2 regions of the Georgenia phoenicis genome follow, and region 2 is predicted to be linked to the other one. Evidence: riboswitches for the same ligand, from Rfam matches in the RefSeq annotation. Region 2 holds a riboswitch; the other holds the start of a gene.
What was found. Region 2 has a riboswitch for glycine ahead of AA0005_RS02800 (DMT family transporter). Riboswitches for the same ligand answer to the same signal wherever they lie in the genome.
Positions count from the first base shown of each region.

Region 1: it holds a riboswitch for glycine, as region 2 does, so the genes downstream of both, gcvP (aminomethyl-transferring glycine dehydrogenase) here and AA0005_RS02800 (DMT family transporter) in region 2, are expected to answer to the same signal.

Region 1 covers NZ_CP154855.1:2,440,781-2,449,924, reverse strand. Annotated here, with positions in the region: gene AA0005_RS11655 (DUF4282 domain-containing protein) at 43-498, shown strand; gene AA0005_RS11650 (HAD hydrolase-like protein) at 548-1,228, opposite strand; glycine riboswitch at 1,339-1,429, shown strand; gene gcvP (aminomethyl-transferring glycine dehydrogenase) at 1,555-4,389, shown strand; gene gcvT (glycine cleavage system aminomethyltransferase GcvT) at 4,389-5,501, shown strand; gene gcvH (glycine cleavage system protein GcvH) at 5,523-5,906, shown strand; gene AA0005_RS11630 (PPOX class F420-dependent oxidoreductase) at 6,058-6,468, opposite strand; gene AA0005_RS11625 (DMT family transporter) at 6,582-6,899, opposite strand; gene AA0005_RS11620 (DMT family transporter) at 6,899-7,240, opposite strand; gene AA0005_RS11615 (hypothetical protein) at 7,305-8,420, shown strand; gene AA0005_RS11610 (DUF5302 domain-containing protein) at 8,503-8,673, shown strand; gene mug (G/U mismatch-specific DNA glycosylase) at 8,670-9,144, opposite strand, start outside.
Region 2 covers NZ_CP154855.1:552,007-561,150, forward strand. Annotated here, with positions in the region: gene purD (phosphoribosylamine--glycine ligase) at 1-468, shown strand, start outside; gene AA0005_RS02765 (phosphoribosylaminoimidazolesuccinocarboxamide synthase) at 465-1,331, shown strand; gene AA0005_RS02770 (fatty acid desaturase family protein) at 1,439-2,524, shown strand; gene purS (phosphoribosylformylglycinamidine synthase subunit PurS) at 2,579-2,842, shown strand; gene purQ (phosphoribosylformylglycinamidine synthase subunit PurQ) at 2,842-3,576, shown strand; gene ald (alanine dehydrogenase) at 3,578-4,693, opposite strand; gene AA0005_RS02790 (trimeric intracellular cation channel family protein) at 4,827-5,507, opposite strand; gene AA0005_RS02795 (amidohydrolase) at 5,614-6,864, shown strand; glycine riboswitch at 6,915-7,002, shown strand; gene AA0005_RS02800 (DMT family transporter) at 7,144-8,124, shown strand; gene AA0005_RS02805 (SRPBCC family protein) at 8,121-8,516, shown strand; gene AA0005_RS02810 (MaoC/PaaZ C-terminal domain-containing protein) at 8,513-9,144, opposite strand, start outside.

The DNA of each region.
Region 1 (9,144 bases), 1.8 Mb from region 2:
TAGCCTCGCCGTGCCAGATCCCCAGAACCGAAAGGGTTTGACGTGTCGACGCCCCCTCCCAGCCCGTACCAGCCGCCGCAGGGTCAGCCCGGCCAGCCGCAGGTCCCGCCGCCGCCGCCGGCCTACCCGCAGGCCGGACAGCAGCAGGAGCAGCAGCAGTGGGGCTACGGCGCGCCGTCCGCCCCGCAGGCTCCCGCCGGGCAGTCGCCGAAGAACTTCTTCGCTGCGCTCTTCGACTGGAAGTTCCACACCCTCATCACGCCCAAGCTCGTCAGCTGGCTGTACGTCCTCACCATCGGTGTCGCCGTGCTGTACTGGCTCATCCTCCTCTTCGCCAGCTTCGCGGCGGACCCGGCTTTCGGGGTGCTCGTGCTCCTGCTCGGGCCGATCGGCGTTCTCATCTTCATCGCCTTCATGCGGCTGATGTTCGAGTTCTACTTCGCGCTCGTGCGGATGTCCGACGACATCCACCGCAGCCAGGGCGTCCCGCGCTCCTGACCCGCGACAACTGCGCCCCGTGCCGTCCGGCACGGGGCGCAGTCGCGTCTCAGGACAGCAGGCGCGCGAGCTCGGCAACCTCGTGGACGACGGCGTGGGCGCCGTCCTCCTCACCGGGACGCGCGTAGCCCCACCCGACCAGGACGGTCGGCAGGCCGTGCACGCCCGCGCCGTCGACGTCGTGGTGGCGGTCCCCGACCATGACGGCACGGGACACGTCGACGTCATGCTCCCGCAGCCCGGCGAGGGCGTCCTCGACGATGTCGGCCTTGGCGGCGCGCGTCTCGTCGTCCGAGGCGCCGCGGATGACGGTGAAGTACTGGGCCAGGCCGGCGTCCTGCAGGATCGGCACCGCGAGCGACTGCCGCTTGGACGTCGCCAGGGCGATCGGCACGCCGCGGGCGTGGAGCTCGCGGACCAGGTCTGCCATGCCGGGGAACACCGGCGCCTGGAGCATCCGCTCGTTGTAGCGGTCACGGTAGTCGGCGACGACGGCGTCGAGCCGGTCCTCCGGGACACCGACGAAGGCGCGGAAGCCGTCGCGGATCGGCGGCCCGACGAAGCGCAGCAGCTCCTCCTGCGTCTGGGCCGGGTAGCCGAAGTGGGCCAGGGTCTCGGCGATCGAGGCGGTGATGACCGGGCCGGAGTCGCTGATCGTGCCGTCGAGGTCGAGGAGCACGGCGGTGGGCCGCATGGGCTCGAGGGAGACGGGGGCGGGGGCGTGCGTCAATCGTCGTCCTTGCTCGGGGAAACGGGTCTCCTCCCAGGGTCGCACGGACCGGTGTGGTCACCGGTGTCCGGGTTGCCGGGTACTGTGACGTGGACAACTTGATACGCCGCCCACCCGCGGCGGGAGAGTCCCGCTCCGTGCGGGCGCCGAAGGAGCAAGCCCTCCCGCTAATCTCTCAGGCCCCGGTACCGCCGCGATCAGGCAGCTCTGGAAAGCAGCGCGTCAGCGCTCACCGACGGTGCAGGCGAGCCCCGGCTCGCGAAAACTCTCAGGTCACATGACAGAGCGGGGAGGACCCGTTTCCCAGCCACCCTGGAGCCGTGTCCATGACCTCACCGTCCTTCGCCGACCGCCACATCGGCCCCCGCGCCGCCGACACCGCGGCGATGCTCGAGTCGCTCGGGCACGCCGACTGGCGCCCGCTCCTCGAGTCCGTGCCGCCCTCGATCCGCCAGCAGCGGCCCCTGGACCTGCCCGCCCCGCGCACCGAGGCGCAGGTCCTCGAGCGACTGCGTGAGCTCGCGGCGAGGAACGTCCAGCGCGTCCAGATGATCGGCCAGGGCTACTACGGCACCCACACCCCGAGCGTCATCCAGCGCAATGTCCTCGAGTCCCCGGCCTGGTACACCGCCTACACCCCGTACCAGCCGGAGATCTCCCAGGGCCGCCTCGAGGGGCTGCTCAACTTCCAGACGGCGGTCGCCGACCTCACCGCCCTGCCCGTCGCGAACGCCTCCCTCCTCGACGAGGCCACCGCCGTCGCCGAGGCCGTCCTCCTCATGCAGCGGGCCAACAAGGCGTCGAAGGCTGCCACCGTCGTCCTCGACGACGAGCTCCACCCGCAGACGCTCGCCGTCGTCCTCGCCCGCGCGGAGGCGGTCGGGATCACCGCCGTCGTCGCCGACCTCGACGGCGGCCTGCCCGACCTGCCCGACGGCGTCACCGGCCTGGTCCTCCAGCAGCCCGGGACGTCCGGTCGGCTGCGCGACCAGTCCGGCCTCATCGCCGAGGCGAAGGAGCGCGGCGCGCTCGTCACCGTCGCGGCCGACCTCCTCGCCCTCACGCTCGTCACCCCGCCGGGGGAGCAGGGCGCCGACGTCGCCGTCGGCTCGGCCCAGCGCTTCGGCGTCCCGCTCTTCTTCGGTGGCCCGCACGCCGCGTTCATGGCGGTGCGCGAGGGCCTGGAGCGGCAGCTGCCCGGCCGGCTCGTCGGCGTCTCCAAGGACAGCGAGGGCCGCCCCGCCCTGCGCCTGGCGCTCCAGCCGCGCGAGCAGCACATCCGCCGGGAGAAGGCGACGAGCAACATCTGCACCGCGCAGGCGCTGCTCGCCGTCGTCGCCGGCATGTACGCCGTCTACCACGGGCCCGAGGGGCTGCGGGAGATCGCCCGCCACGCCCACGGTGCCGCCCGCACCCTGGCCCTGCGCCTCACCGCCGGCGGGGTCGACGTCGTCCACGACGCGTTCTTCGACACCGTCACCGTCCGTGTGCCGGGGCGGGCCGCCGTCGTCGTCGCCGACGCGGAGAAGGCCGGGGTCAACCTGCGGCTCGTGGACGCGGACACCGTCGGCGTCTCCTGCGACGAGACGACGACGCCGGAGCACCTCGCCGCCGTCCTCGCCGCGTTCGGGGTCGACGACGGGGAGACGGGCGACGGCGGCTTCGAGTTCCCCGCTGCGCTGCGGCGCACGAGCGAGTTCCTCACTCACCCGACCTTCCACGCCCACCGCTCCGAGACGCAGATGATGCGCTACCTGCGCCGCCTGGCCGACCGGGACCTCGCGCTGGACCGGACGATGATCCCGCTCGGCTCGTGCACGATGAAGCTCAACGCCGCCACGGAGATGCAGGCGATGCTGTGGCCCGGCTTCGCGACCATCCACCCGCTCGCCCCGGACCACCAGACCGAGGGCTGGCGCGAGCTCATCGGGGAGCTCGAGACCTGGCTCGCGGAGATCACCGGCTACGACCGCGTCTCCATCCAGCCCAACGCCGGTTCCCAGGGCGAGCTCGCCGGACTGCTCGCGATCCGCGGCTACCACCGCTCCCGCGGCGACGACGAGCGCACCGTGTGCCTCATCCCGTCCTCCGCGCACGGCACCAACGCCGCCTCCGCCGTCCTGGCCGGGATGAAGGTCGTCACCGTGAAGACCGCCGACGACGGCTCGATCGACACCGCCGACCTCCACGCCCGCATCGAGCAGCACGGCGACCGGCTCGCCGCGATCATGCTCACCTACCCCTCGACCCACGGCGTCTTCGACACCGAGGTGCGCGAAGTCTGCGAGGCGGTCCACGCCGCCGGCGGGCAGGTGTACGTGGACGGCGCGAACCTCAACGCGATGATCGGGCTCGCCCAGCCGGGGGAGTTCGGCGGCGACGTCTCGCACCTCAACCTCCACAAGACCTTCTGCATCCCGCACGGCGGTGGCGGTCCGGGCGTCGGCCCGGTCGCGGTGCGCGAGCACCTCGCCCCCTTCCTGCCCGGGGACGCCGCAGGGGACGACGGCGACGGCGCGGTGCCCGTGTCCGCCACCCGTCACGGGTCCGCGGGGGTGCTGCCCATCTCCTGGGCCTACATCGCGCTCATGGGCGCCGAGGGCCTGGCGGCCGCCACGCGCAGCGCGCTGCTGGCGGCGAACTACGTCGCCAAGGCGCTGGACCCCTACTTCCCGGTGCTCTACACGGGCGCGGACGGGCTCGTCGCGCACGAGTGCATCCTCGACCTGCGCGAGCTGACCAAGCGCTCGGGCGTGACGGCCGAGGACGTGGCCAAGCGGCTCGTCGACTTCGGCTTCCACGCCCCCACGCTGTCCTTCCCGGTGGCCGGCACTCTCATGGTCGAGCCCACCGAGAGCGAGGACCTCGCCGAGCTCGACCGCTTCGTCGAGGCGATGGTGACGATCCACGGGGAGATCCAGCAGGTCCTCGACGGCGAGCTCGAGCTGGCCGACAGCCCGGTGCGCCGGGCCCCGCACCCGGCCGCCGACGTCGTCACCGACGCCTGGGATCGGCCCTACCCGCGCGAGCAGGCCGCCTTCCCCGTGCCGGGGCTGCGGCAGGACAAGTACTTCCCACCGGTGAGCCGCATCGACAACGCCTACGGGGACCGCAACCTCGTGTGCGCGTGCCCGCCGCCCGAGGCCTTCGAGGAGGACTGATGAGCGAGAAGGAGACCGCCCTGCGCGCCGAGCACGAGGCGCTGGGGGCGACGATGACCGGCTTCGCCGGCTGGACGATGCCGCTGCACTACGGCTCGCAGCTGGCCGAGCACCAGGCGGTGCGTCAGGCCGCCGGGCTCTTCGACCTCAGCCACATGGGCACCGTGTGGGTCGCCGGACCGGGGGCCGGGGCCTTCCTCGACCACGCCGTCGTCGGCTCGATCTCCACCCTCGAGGTGGGCCGGGCGAAGTACACGCTGCTGTGCACGCCCGAGGGCGGCATCGTCGACGACCTCATCGTCTACCGGGTGGGGGAGGACCGGTTCCTCACCGTGCCCAACGCGGCGAACACCGCGCCCGTCCTCGCCGAGCTGGGCGAGCGCGCGGCGGGCTTCGACGCGCGGATCACCGACGCGACCGAGGAGACGGCGCTCGTCGCCGTCCAGGGGCCGCGCGCCGTCGAGATCGTCACGGCGCTCGCGGACGGGCCGGTCGAGGACCTGCGTTACTACTCGGCCCGCGAGGCTACCGTGGCCGGGCAGCGGGTGCTGCTCGCCCGCACCGGGTACACCGGGGAGGACGGCTTCGAGATCCTCGTGCCGGGGGAGCACGCCGTCGCCCTGTGGCGCGCGCTGCTCGAGGCCGGCGCCGAGGCCGGACTGGTGCCTGCCGGGCTCGCCGCCCGGGACTCGCTGCGCCTGGAGGCCGCGCTGCCGCTGTACGGCAACGAGCTGGGCCTGGACGTCGACCCCTTCGCCGTCGGGCTCGGCGGCATCGTCGGCCTGCGCCGCAAGACCGCGGACTTCGTCGGTCGCGCGGCGCTCGAGCGGATCCGCGACGCGCACGAGGCCGGGGAACAGGGCCGGCGGGTGCTCGTCGGCCTCGCCGGGCAGGGCCGCCGCGCCGCCCGCCAGGGCACCCCTGTGCTGCTCGGGGAGCAGGAGGTCGGCGTCGTCACCTCCGGCCTGCCGAGCCCCACGCTCGGGCACCCGATCGCCCTCGCCGTCGTCGACCGCGCCGCCGCGGAGGTCGGCACCGCGCTCGACGCCGACGTGCGCGGGCGGCGTGAACCCTTCACCGTCGTCGAGCGTCCGTTCTACCGTCGTCCCTGACCCACCGCTGAGGAGAACCCCATGGCCACGATCCGTCCCGACCGCAAGTACACCGCCGAGCACGAGTGGGTGGACGCCTCCGTCTCGCCCGTCCGCGTGGGCATCACCACCGTGGCGACCGACGCCCTCGGCGACATCGTCTACCTCGAGCTGCCGGAGGTCGGCGCCGAGGTGACGGCGGGGGAGACCTGCGGGGAGGTCGAGTCGACGAAGTCGGTCTCCGACCTTTACGCGCCCGTCACCGGCACCGTCACCGCCGTCAACGAGGCGGCCGTCGCGGACCCGGCGCTCGTCAACCGCGAGCCCTTCGGGGAGGGCTGGCTCTTCGCCGTCGAGGCCTCGGAGGAGGCCGAGCTCCTCTCGCCCGAGGAGTACGCCGAGACCACCGGCGCCGACATCGCCTGACGGGTGGCCCGCCCCGAGCGGGCCACCCCCTCCCGCCGACAGCACACTTACCGCCGACAGCACACTTACCGCCGACAGCACACTTACCGCCGACAGTGCACTTACCGCCGACAGCACACTTACCGCCGACAGTGCACTTACCGTCAGGGGCTCAGCCGCTGACCGTCGGGCCGGCCTCCTCGGGCACGAGGACGACGACGCAGCGCCGTTCGCGTTCCATCGCGGTGCGGTACTCGTCCCAGTCCTCGTGCTCGCCGGAGATCCGGCGGTAGTAGTCGACGAGCAGGTCCATCGCCTCGGGCAGGGAGAGGATCTCCACCGGCCCGGTCAGCTGCACCCACGGCCCGAAGAACCGGTCGGTGATGACGCACAGCGACGCCCGTGGCGTCCGCCGGAGGTTGCGGACCTTGACCGCCGTCTCACGGGTGCTGACGAGGATGCGGCCGGCGTCGTCGACCGCGGCGAGGACGGGGGACTGCTGCGCGTCCCCGCTCCGGCGGCGGGTAGCGAGGATGCCTCGCGGGTTCTCGCGCACGAAGGTGAGTGCCGTGTCGATGTCCATGAGACATGGTGGCCCGGCCGCCGTGGCCCACGCGCGTGAACCGGACATCGGTGCTGACGGCGTTAAGTGCACTGTCGGCGATAAGTGTGCTGTCGGCGGGAGCACGGGGCCGGTTACTGGGCGCCGAGCTCGACGAGGAGGACGCCGGCGGCGATGAGCACGATCCCGGCGACCATCATCCGGGTGAGCGGCTCGCCGAAGAGCACCTTGCTCCCGACGGCGGTGAGCGCCACCCCGACCGCCGTCCAGATCCCGTAGGCGACACCGATCCCGATGCCCTGCTGCAGGGTGAGGGACAGCAGCGTGAACGCGACGAGGTACCCGACGCCGACGACGGCGAGCCAGGCCCGCCGTCCGTCGACGCTCGCGCGCAACGAGAGCGTGGCGGTGACCTCGGCGAGGATCGAGCCGGTGAGGAAGAGCCAGCCCATCAGGCCTGCACCTCCTCGGTCGCCCGGTGCGAGCCGACCTCGACGAGCAGGATGCCGCCGATGATGAGCGCCATCCCCGCGGCCATGAGGAGGGTGACCGGCTCGCCGAAGATCGCGGCGGACAGCGCTGCGGTGAGGACCACACCGGTGGCGCCCCAGATCCCGTAGGCGACGCCGAGTGGCATCCCGCGGCGCAGCACCGCGGCCAGGAAGACGAAGGCCGACACGTAGCCGACGACGACGAGCACGTACCAGCGGGGATCGTCGACGGCGGCACGCAGGGACAGCGAGCCGCTCACCTCGCACACGATCGCGCCGGCGAGGAGGAGCCAGGAAGTCACCGGACGATCCTTGCAGAGCCTGCGGAGGGGCGCGGTCGGGAGCGGTTCGTGCCAGGCTACGGCCGTGCCCCAGACCGCCGACGCCGACCTCGTGGCCGCCGCGCGCGAGCTCTACGCCCACGCGCCGGCCGAGTTCGTCGCGGCCCGCAACGCCCGCGCCGCGCAGGTGCGCAAGGCGGGGGACCGGGAGCTGGCGACGAGCATCAAGGCGCTGCCCAAGGCGTCCGCCGCTGCGTGGGCCGTGGGCGCCGTCGCCCGGGAGCACCCCGAGGAGCTCGACGCACTCGGCGAGCTCGGCGCCGAGCTGCGCGTGGCCCAGGCGACGGCCCAGCCGGCCGAGCTGCGCGCCCTGAGCAAGCGCCGTCGTGAGCTGGCCGGCGCAGCCACCCGCACGGCCGCCCGCCTGGCCGAGGAGCACGGCGTCGTCCTCTCCGACGCGGCGCGGGAGCAGGTGGAGGTGACGTGGTCCGCCGTCGTCATCGACACCGCCGCCGAGCGCGCCGTCCGCAGCCTCCTGCTCGTCCGGCCGCTCGAGCCGGGTGGTGGGCTCGAGGACGCGCTCGCTCTGCCCGGCGTCGTCGACGCGGAGGCGCCCGACGACGAGCCGGCCGCCCCACCGCGCGCCACCTCGTCCAAGAGCGCCGCGGACGACGACGGCGGCCCGTCCCGCCGGGCGATCAGCCGCCGACCCCGCAGCGCCGAGAGCGAGGAGGAGGCGCCGCCCCGCCGGGCGATCAGCCGCCGGCCGCGCGCCGAGCGCGAGGAGGAGGCCGACGAGCAGGAGGAGTCCCGGCCCCGTCGGGCGATCAGCCGCCGGCCGCGCGCCGTCGAGCGCAAGGAGAAGGCCAAGGAGTCCGAGGAACCGCCGGCTGACACCGGCCGCGAGGTGCGGCGCGCCGAGCGCGAGCTGCGCGCCCGGGAGCGGGTGGCCGAGCACGCCAGGGCCGAGCTCGAGGACGCAGCCGAGGAGCTGTCCCGCGTCGAGGCCCAGGTGCTGCGGGCGGCGGCGCGCACCGAGGAGCTGCGCCGTGAGCTGGCGGAGCTGGAGGAGCAGCTGGCCGAGCTGGACGAGGAGCGGACGCAGGCCGCCGAGGAGCGCGAGGATGCCGAGGCCCGGGCGGAGACCGCCCGCCAGGCCGTGGAGGAGGCCCGCCAGCACCTCGCGGGGCTGACGGACTGAGGGCGCAAAAGGCCTGGCCAACGCGCGTGCCGCAGGGCAGGCTGACCGCACGAGTCCGACCACGAGAGCACCTGGAGGGACCATGACCGACACCACCCCGCCCGAGACGCCCAAGGACAAGATGCGTCAGGCCCTGGAGCGCAAGAACCAGCGGGCGCACCAGGCCAACCAGGCGCGGCAGAACACCGGCGCGGTGCACGGCAGCCAGGTGAACGGCGGCGGCAAGCGCACCTTCCGCCGCAAGTCCGGCTAGACCGGGTCTGCGCCGCGCCCCTCGACGGCGCGGCGCAGCTCGGCGAAGGCCTCCGCCAGGCGCGCCGGCGTGAAGTGCGCGTTGAGCCCGCTGGGGTTGGGCAGCACCCACACCCGGGTGTCGCCGAGCAGCAGGTCCTGCTCGCCGTAGGTGGCTGCGGGCCGGTCGAAGGCCGTGCGGAAGGCGGTGACGCCGAGCACGGCGAGCCACGCGGGGCGGTGCTCCGCAACGTCGGCCCGCAGCCGCTCCCCGCCGGCGCGCAGCTCGGCGGGGGACAGCTCCGCCGCCGTCGCCGAGGCCCGCTCGACGACGTTCGTCACGCCCAGCCCGAGTTCCAGCAGCTCCTCCTGCTCCGAGGGGTGCAGCTGCCGCGGGGTGAAACCCGAGCGGTGCAGCGCGGGCCAGAACCGGTTGCCCGGCCGGGCGAAGTGGTGCCCCGACCACGCCGAGTACAGCCCCGGGTTGATCCCG
Region 2 (9,144 bases):
TACGTCGGGCTCGCCCTCACCTCCCGCGGCCTGCGGGTCATCGAGTTCAACGCCCGCTTCGGGGACCCCGAGACGCAGGTCGTCCTCGCGCGGCTCGCCTCCTCCCTCGGCCGGCTGCTCCACGCCGCGGCGACCGGCTCCCTCGCCCAGCTGCCGCCACCGACGTGGCGTGACGAGTCCGCCGTCACCGTCGTCCTCGCCTCCCACGGCTACCCCGGGGTGTGCCGCAACGGTGACGTCGTCGAGGGCGTTGCGGCCGCCGAGGAGCTGCCCGGGGTGCACGTCCTCCAGGCCGGCTGCGCGACCGCGGAGGACGGCACGCTGGTGAGCGCCGGCGGCCGGGTGCTGTCCGTCGTCGGGGTCGGGGCGGACCAGGAGGAGGCCCGGACCCGCGCCTACGCGGGCATCGAGCGGATCTCCCTGGCCGGCTCGCAGTACCGCACCGACATCGCGCGGGTGCGGTCGTGACCGCCCCCGCCCTGCCCGGCTGGGAGCACGTCTACTCCGGCAAGGTCCGCGACCTCTACCGGCCGACGGCGCCGCACCCGGACGGCGACGTCGTCCTCGTCGTCGCCTCGGACCGGATCAGCGCCTACGACCACGTCCTGCCCACGCCGATCCCCGGCAAGGGCGAGGTGCTCACCCGGCTCACCCTGTGGTGGTTCGAGCAGCTGGCCGACCTCGTGCCCAGCCACGTCGTCTCCCTCGACGTGCCCGAGGCCGTCGCCGGCCGCGCGATGGTGTGCCGGCGCCTGGAGATGTTCCCCGTCGAGTGCGTGGCGCGCGGCTACCTCACCGGCTCCGGGCTCGTGGAGTACCGGGAGAGCCAGGCGGTGTGCGGCGTCCCGCTGCCGGCCGGCCTGGGGGAGTCCTCGCGCCTGCCCGAGCCGATCTTCACCCCCGCCCGCAAGGCCGAGCTCGGCGACCACGACGAGAACATCACCTTCGCCGCCGTCGCCGACCAGCTGGGCGGCGAGCGCGCGGAGGAGCTGCGCGACCTCACGCTGCGGATCTACGCCCGGGCGGCCGAGGTGGCCGCCCGCAGCGGCATCATCGTCGCCGACACGAAGCTCGAGTTCGGCCTCGACGCCGAGGGCGCCGTCGTCCTCGGCGACGAGGTCCTCACCCCGGACTCCTCCCGCTTCTGGCCGGCCGACGAGTACACCCCGGGCCGGGTGCAGCCGAGCTTCGACAAGCAGTTCGTCCGCGACTGGCTCACCTCGCCGGCCTCCGGCTGGGACCGCGTCTCGCCGCCGCCCGCCCTTCCGGGCGACGTCGTCGAGCGCACCCGGGAGCGCTACCTCGAGGCGGCGGCGCGTCTCATCGGGTGATGTCCGACTCCTCCCCTGCCGCCGCGGACGATCCGTGCAAGACTGTGAGCGCAGTTACACCTCCTCCGCGACACCAGTTCGCGAATTAGTACCGAAGGCGCGAACGCATGGCAGCAGACACCAGTGTCCCCACGACGGCGCGGGGCACCGCCCGCGAGCGGCAGGTCAGTGACTTCACCGCCCTGACGAAGCGGGTCCAGGAGGCGGGCCTCATGCGCCGCGCCTACGGCTACTACTGGACCAAGCTCATCGGCTCGCTCGTGCTGAGCCTCGGCCTCGCGGCGGCCTTCGTCCTCATCGGGGACACGTGGTGGCAGATGGTTACCGCCGTCGTGCTCGCGCTCCTCATGACGCAGATCGCCTTCCTCGGCCACGACGCCGCCCACCGCCAGATCTTCGTGTCGGGCAAGTGGAACGAGTGGGTCTCCCTCGTCGTCATCAACCTCTTCGTGGGGATGGGCCAGGGCTGGTGGCAGCGCAAGCACACCAAGCACCACGCTGCCCCGAACACCCTCCACAAGGACCCGGACATCGACCCGGGTGTCCTCGCCTTCACCGAGCACGCGGTCGAGCAGCGCAAGACCCGCCTGACGAAGTGGCTCGCCACCAAGCAGGGCTTCTTCTTCTACCCGCTGCTCCTCCTCGAGGGCGTCAACCTCCACGTCCAGGGCATCAGGCGCGCGGTGAGCCGCGAGCGTCTCAAGCGCCGCTGGGTGGAGCTCGGCTTCATCGCCGTGCGGCTCGTCACCTTCTTCGCGCTCGTCTTCCTCGTGCTCTCCCCGGGCAAGGCCTTCGCCTTCATCGGCGTCCAGCTCGCGGTCTTCGGCCTCTACATGGGCCTGTCCTTCGCCCCCAACCACATCGGCATGCCCATCGTGCCGCCGGACGTCAAGATCGACTTCCTGCGCCGCCAGGTCCTCATGAGCCGCAACATCTCCGGCGGGCGGGCCATGGACACCTTCATGGGTGGGCTGAACTTCCAGGTGGAGCACCACCTCTTCCCGTCGATGGCCCGGCCCAACCTCCGCAAGGTCGCCCCGATGGTCCGCGAGTACTGCCACGACCTCGGTGTGCGGTACACCGAGACCACCCTCGCGCAGTCCTACCGGGCCGTCTACGACTACCTCAACAGGGTCGGGCGCGGCGGCCTGGACGTGTGGGCCTGTCCACTGGCTGCGCAGTACCGCGTCTGACCGTGGCGCCCGGGTAGACTCGCGGCGGCCCGAACCCCCCGAGCAGGAGTCACCATGGGACGAATCGTCGTCGAGGTCATGCCCAAGCCCGAGATCCTCGACCCGCAGGGCAAGGCGGTCGCCGGCGCGCTGCCCCGGCTCGGACTGGGCGGCTTCGTCTCGGTCCGCCAGGGCAAGCGTTTCGAGCTCGAGGTCGACGGCGACGTCGACGACGCGGCCCTCGCGCAGGCCCGCGAGGCCGCCGAGCTGCTGCTGTCCAACCCCGTGATCGAGGACGTCGTGCGCGTGGCGGCGGTCGACGACGCCAGGAGCGCCTGATGCACCGCCTCGACGTCCCCGAGTCCCAGCCGCGGGCCGAGGGTGCGCGCATCGGCGTCGTCACCTTCCCCGGCTCCCTCGACGACCGCGACGCCCAGCGGGCCGTGCGCCTGGCGGGCGCCGAGCCGGTGGCGCTGTGGCACGCCGACGAGGACCTGCGCGGCGTCGACGCCGTCGTCCTGCCCGGCGGCTTCTCCTACGGCGACTACCTGCGCTGCGGCGCGATCGCCCGCTTCGCCCCGGTCATGACGGCCGTCGTCGAGGCCGCCGGGCGCGGCCTGCCGGTGCTCGGCATCTGCAACGGCTTCCAGATCCTGTGCGAGGCGCACCTGCTGCCCGGCGCGCTCATCCGCAACGAGGCCCAGCGCTTCGTGTGCCGCGACCAGCAGCTGCGGGTGGAGAACAACGACACCGCGTGGACCACCGGCTACTCCGTGGGCCAGACGATCACCATCCCGCTGAAGAACGGGGAGGGCGGCTTCGTCGCCGACGAGCGCACCCTCGCCGAGCTCGAGGGGGAGGGGCGCGTCGTCTTCCGCTACGAGGGCCACAACCCCAACGGCTCGCTCCACGACATCGCGGGCATCAGCAACGCCGCGGGCAACGTCGTCGGGCTCATGCCCCACCCGGAACACGCCGTCGAGCCGGGCTTCGGCCCCGACTCCGCCGCCGGGGCGGGCACCGACGGCCTGGCGATCTTCGCCTCCGTCCTCGGGGTCCTCGTCACCGCCTGAGTCAGCCGAGGACCGTCTCCAGCGGCGTGTGCTCCATGCCGTGGGCCTCGGCGACCGGGGCGGAGACGAGTGCGCCGTCGTGCGTCGCCAGGCCCAGCGCCAGTGTCGGGTCGGCGCGCATCGCCTCGCGCCAGCCGCCGTTCGCGAGCGCGAGCGCGTAGGGAACCGTGACGTTCGTCAGCGCGTAGGTCGAGGTGTGCGAGACCGCGCCGGGCATGTTGCTCACGCAGTAGAACAGGGTGTCGTGCACGAGGTAGGTCGGGTCGGAGTGCGTCGTGGGTCGTGAGTCCGCGAAGCAGCCGCCCTGGTCCACGGAGATGTCGACGACGACGGACCCCGGCCGCATCGCCGCCACCTGCTCGTTGCTGACGAGCCGGGGCGTGCGCGCACCGGGCAGGAGGACGGCGCCGATGACGAGGTCGGCCTGCGCGACCGCGCGCTCGACCTCGTAGGCGTTGGACATCACCGTCTGGCAGCGGCCGCGGTAGAGGGCGTCGGCCTGCCGCAGGCGGCTGACGTCGCGGTCCATGAGGACGACGTCGGCGTGCATCCCCACGGCCATCGCGGCGGCGTTCATCCCGGCGACGCCGGCGCCGATGACGACGACCCGGGCGGAGTACACACCGGGGACCCCGCCGAGGAGGACGCCGCGCCCGCCCTGGGCGCTCATCAGGCTGTGGGCGCCCACCTGGGGAGCGAGCCGGCCGGCGATCTCGCTCATCGGGGCGAGGAGCGGCAGGGAGCGGTCGGGCAGCTCGACGGTCTCGTAGGCGACGGCGGTGACGCGGCGGCGCAGGAGCTCCTCGGTGAGCGGCCGGTCGGCGGCGAGGTGGAGGTAGGTGAAGAGGGTCTGGCCCGCGTGGAGGTGGTCGTACTCCTCGGGGACGGGCTCCTTGACCTTGAGGACGAGCTCGCCGAAGTCCCAGGTCGCGGCGGCGTCGGGCAGCACGGTGGCGCCGGCCGCCGCGAAGTCCGCGTCGGTGACGGAGGCGGAGGTTCCCGCGCCCGACTCGACGGCGACCTCGTGGCCGTGCCTCACCAGCTCGTGCACGCCGGACGGCGTGATGGCCACCCGGCCCTCGGAGTCGATGACCTCTCGCGGCACTGCGATCCTCATGCGGGCATCCTCGCAGGTGGCTGGCCGGGCGGAGCGCCGTTCACTCGCTGGACACCTGTCGGCTACTTGTCCACAGTCTTCCTCCACAGGGTTGTGCACATACGCACAGGGAGCGCCCCGAGCCTGTGGACAGTTACTCGGCGGCCCGCCGACGGCGTCGCGGCCACAGGGCGGCGAGGGCGTCCGCGTCCGGCAGCACCCACCGCCGCCAGTGGGCGAGGACGCTCAGCCCCGCCCCGACGAGGATCGCGACGAGCATCCCCACCGTCTCCTGCCCGAGGTCGTCGAGGACGATCATCGCGAGGGAGGCGAAGACGGCGGAGGTGGCGTACAGGGTGTTCCCGCCGAAGACCGCCGGGACCTCCCCGACGACGACGTCGCGGATCATGCCGCCGCCGACGGCGGTCGTCACCCCGAGCAGGACGGCCGGCAGCACGCCGAGGCCCGCGGCCAGCGCCTTGGTGGCCCCGGTCGCCGCCCAGCAGCCGAGGACGACACCGTCGGCGACGAGGAACAGGCGGCTCCACCAGCGCCCGTGGAGGGGGAGGAGGAAGGCGACGACCGCACCCACCAGTGCCGTGCCCAGGTAGAAGGGGTCGGTGAGGGCGACCGGCGGGCCGGCCTGGAGGAGGGTGTCGCGGAGGATGCCGCCGCCCAGCGCCGAGACGATCGCGAGGATGGCGAAGCCGACGAGGTCGAAGCGCTTGTGGCGGGCGATGGTCCCGCCCAGCAGCCCGTTGAGCAGCACGCCGAGGAGGTCGATGCCCCGGAACACGTCGGGGAGCACGTCGACCACCTGGTCTGCCACGTCCACGGCCACACCCGATCGTGGCCCGGGGCCGGTGGGCCGGCAAGCAGGGCGGCGTGCGGGCGGCGAAGGGCGGGGCAAGACTGGCCCGACGGCAGCAGAGGGAGGGCACATGGCGCTCGAGGACGTCCTGGAGGGGCAGGCCGGCATCCGCGGCTGGCAGGAGGACCTGTACCGGGACCTTCACGCGCACCCCGAGCTCGGCTTCGCGGAGACGCGGACGGCAGGGCTCGTCGCGGCGGCGCTGCGCGAGGACGGCTTCACCGTCCACGAGGGCGTCGGCGGGACCGGGGTGGTGGGCGTCCTGGCGAACGGGGAGGGCCCGGTCGTCCTCGTCCGGGCGGACATGGACGCGCTGCCCGTCGCCGAGGCCACCGGGTTGCCCTACGCGAGCACCGCGACGACCACCGACGACGCCGGCCGCACCGTCCCGCTCATGCACGCCTGCGGGCACGACGTCCACGTCGCCTGCCTCCTCGGGGCTGCCCGCCTGCTCGCCGGTGCCCGCGACGCGTGGGCCGGGACCGTCGTCGCGCTCTTCCAGCCGGCGGAGGAGCTGGGCGCGGGCGCGCAGCGCATGGTCGACGACGGCCTCGCCGACCTCGTCCCGCGCCCGGACGTGGCACTGGCCCAGCACGTCCTCGCCTACCCGGCCGGCACGGTCGCGACCCGCCCGGGCCCTTTCCTCTCGATCGGCGAGACGCTGCGCGTCACGGTCTTCGGGCGCGGCAGCCACGGCTCGATGCCGCACCTGTCCGTCGACCCGGCGGTGCTCGCCGCGATGATCGTCGTGCGACTCCAGGCGGTGGTCGCCCGCGAGGTGCAGCCGGGGGAGTTCGCCGTCCTCACCGTCGGGAAGGTGGCCGTGGGGGAGCGGGGCAACATCATCGACGACCACGCCGTCCTCGAGCTCAACCTGCGCGCCTACAGTGAGGAGGTCCGGGACCAGCTCGTCGCCGCCGTCGAGCGCGTCGTCCGCGCCGAGTGCGCGGCGTCGGGCTCCCCGCGGCAGCCGGAGATCGAGCACACCGACCGCTTCCCCCTCACCGACAACGACCCCGAGGCGACGGCGCGGGTCGCCGCCGCCTTCGCCGCCCACTTCGGGGACGCCGCCACGACGGCGGGGCGGCAGACGGCGAGCGAGGACTTCTCCCACGTGCCCGCCGCCCTCGGCGTCCCCTCCACCTACTGGGCGCTGGGCGGCGTCGACCCCGAGCGCTACCGGGCCGCGGCCGAGCGGGGGACCCTCACCCAGGACGTGCCCGGGAACCACTCCCCGGCCTTCGCCCCCGTGCTCCGGCCCACCCTCGAGACCGGCACGGCCGCCGTCGTCGTCGCCGCCCTCGCCTGGCTCGGCCGCTGACCGCCCGCGCGGCGGGTATGAGACACTTGTCGCGACAACATCACAGCCTTCGACTCGCGGCGGGAGAGACCCGCACGTGCGGGCGCCGAAGGAGCAACCTCCCCGGAAACTCTCAGGCCCCCATACCGCCACGGCGAGGCACCTCTGGAAAGCAGCCTCAGGGCTCACCGACGGGGAAGTACGGGCCGGCGCCCGTGGAAAACTCTCAGGTCCGATGACAGAGCGGGGAACGGTCCCTGCTCCCGCGCGCTCACGCGCGCCCGTCATCGAGGAGTCCCCATGGCTCTCACCCTCGACGCCCCCGCGCCCACGACGTCCGCCCGCCGCGTCCCGCGGATGCACCGCCGGCTCGGCATCGCCGCGATCCTCGCCTCGGCCACGGCGATGGGCCTGGCCGGGCTCTTCGGCCGCCTCGCCTCCCCGCCGGGCGCCGTCATCGGCGAGACGCTCACCCTCGGGCGGATGGCCGTGGGCGCGCTCGGCATGGTCGTCGTGCTCGCCGCGGGCCGCCGGCTGTCGGTGCTGCGCCGCACCCGCGTCTCGTGGTCGGTCGTCCTCGGCGGCGTCTTCCTCGGCCTGTCCCTGGCCACCTACCTGTCCGCCACGGTCCTCACCGTGCTCTCCCGCGCCGTCGCCCTCCACTACCTGGGCCCGGTGATCGCGACCGTCCTCGCGCGGGTCGTCCTCAAGGAGAAGGCGCGCGGTCTCGAGCTCCTCACCCTGGCGCTGAGCTTCGCCGGGATGGTGCTGGCCACCGGGCTCGTGGACGCCGCCGTGCCCACCGACGACCAGCTCCTCGGGGACGTCCTCGCCGCCGTCTCCGGGCTGCTCTACGGCGGCGCGCTGCTGTGCTACCGCTACCGCGCCGACATGCCCGCCGACGTCCGCAACTTCTGGAACTTCACCTTCGGTGCACTGGGGACCGCGGGGATGGTCGCGGTCACCCGCCCGGACATGTCGGGGATGACGGCGGAGAACTGGCTGTGGGCGGGCCTGTTCTTCGTCGTGTGCGGCTCCCTCGCGCTCGGGCTGCTCGTCGTCGCCGGCATGCACCTGCGCTCGGTCGAGCTGTCGGCGCTGTCCTACTGGGAGGTCGTCGTCGCGATGCTCCTCGGGGCGGCCGTCTACGGCGAGACCGTCTCGCCGCTCGCCGCGGTGGGGGCCGTGCTCATCGTCGTCGGGGCGGTGACCGCCGTGGGTGCCGGTCGCCGGCGCCGTGCGCGGCTCGTGTCAGAGGCGGGTGCCACACTGCGGGCATGAGGAGCCGCCACATCAGCCGGGTCGTCGCCGCCTCGCCCGCCGTCGTCTACGAGTACGCGGCGGACCCGGCCAACCTTCCCGCGTGGGCCGCGGGGCTCGCCGAGGGCGAGGTGCGCCAGGAGGGGGACGCCGTCGTCGTCGACTCGCCGATGGGGCGGGTCGAGGTCACCTTCGTCCGCCGCAACCCCTTCGGCGTCCTCGACCACGACGTCCGCCTGCCGTCCGGCGAGGTCGTCACGAACCCGGTGCGCGTGCTCGCCCACCCCGAGGGCGCGGAGGTCGTGTTCACCCTCCGTCAGCTCGGGCTGAGCGACGCCGACTTCGAGCGGGACGCCGCGATGGTCGAGCGTGACCTCGAGGCGCTCGCGCGCATCGTCGAGGGCGACGCCTAGGGACGGGGCGTCACCGAGCCGGTGAGGTGGACCTTGCCGGACCGCGGGTGGCGGCCGGCGTAGCGCACGCCGTCGCCCGCCGCGTCGATGCTCAGCGCCACCCTGCCGGGCAGCAGCACCGGCTTGGCGAAGTCCACCTCCCACGTGAAGGCGTCCCCGCGGAAGCGGGCGAGCTGGGCCAGTGCCCGGGAGGCGGTGTACATCCCGTGCGCGATCGGGCGGGGGAAGCCGAAGGCCCGCGCCCCGAGCCGCGAGACGTGGATGGGGTTGCGGTCCCCGGACACCTCCGCGTAGCGCTTGCCGGTGTCCGCACCCAGCGACCACACCGAGACGACGTCGCCGCCCGGCTCCGGCGCCTCCACGGAGGACGACGACGGCGCCTCCTCCGCGGCGCCCGGCAGCGCGGTGCCGCGGGCGAGGTAGGTCGACACGCCCTCCCACACCGTCTCCCCGCCGGCCTCGACCGTGACGGCGAGGTCGACGAGCGTGCCCTTGCGGTGCGCCCGCGGGGAGCGGGCCTCGGCCCGGGCGCTCAGCTCCTCCCCGAGGAGCACCGGCCGGTGCTCCTCGACCCGGTTGGCGGTGTGGACCATGCCGAGCACCGGCAGCGGGAAGTCGGGCCGCACCA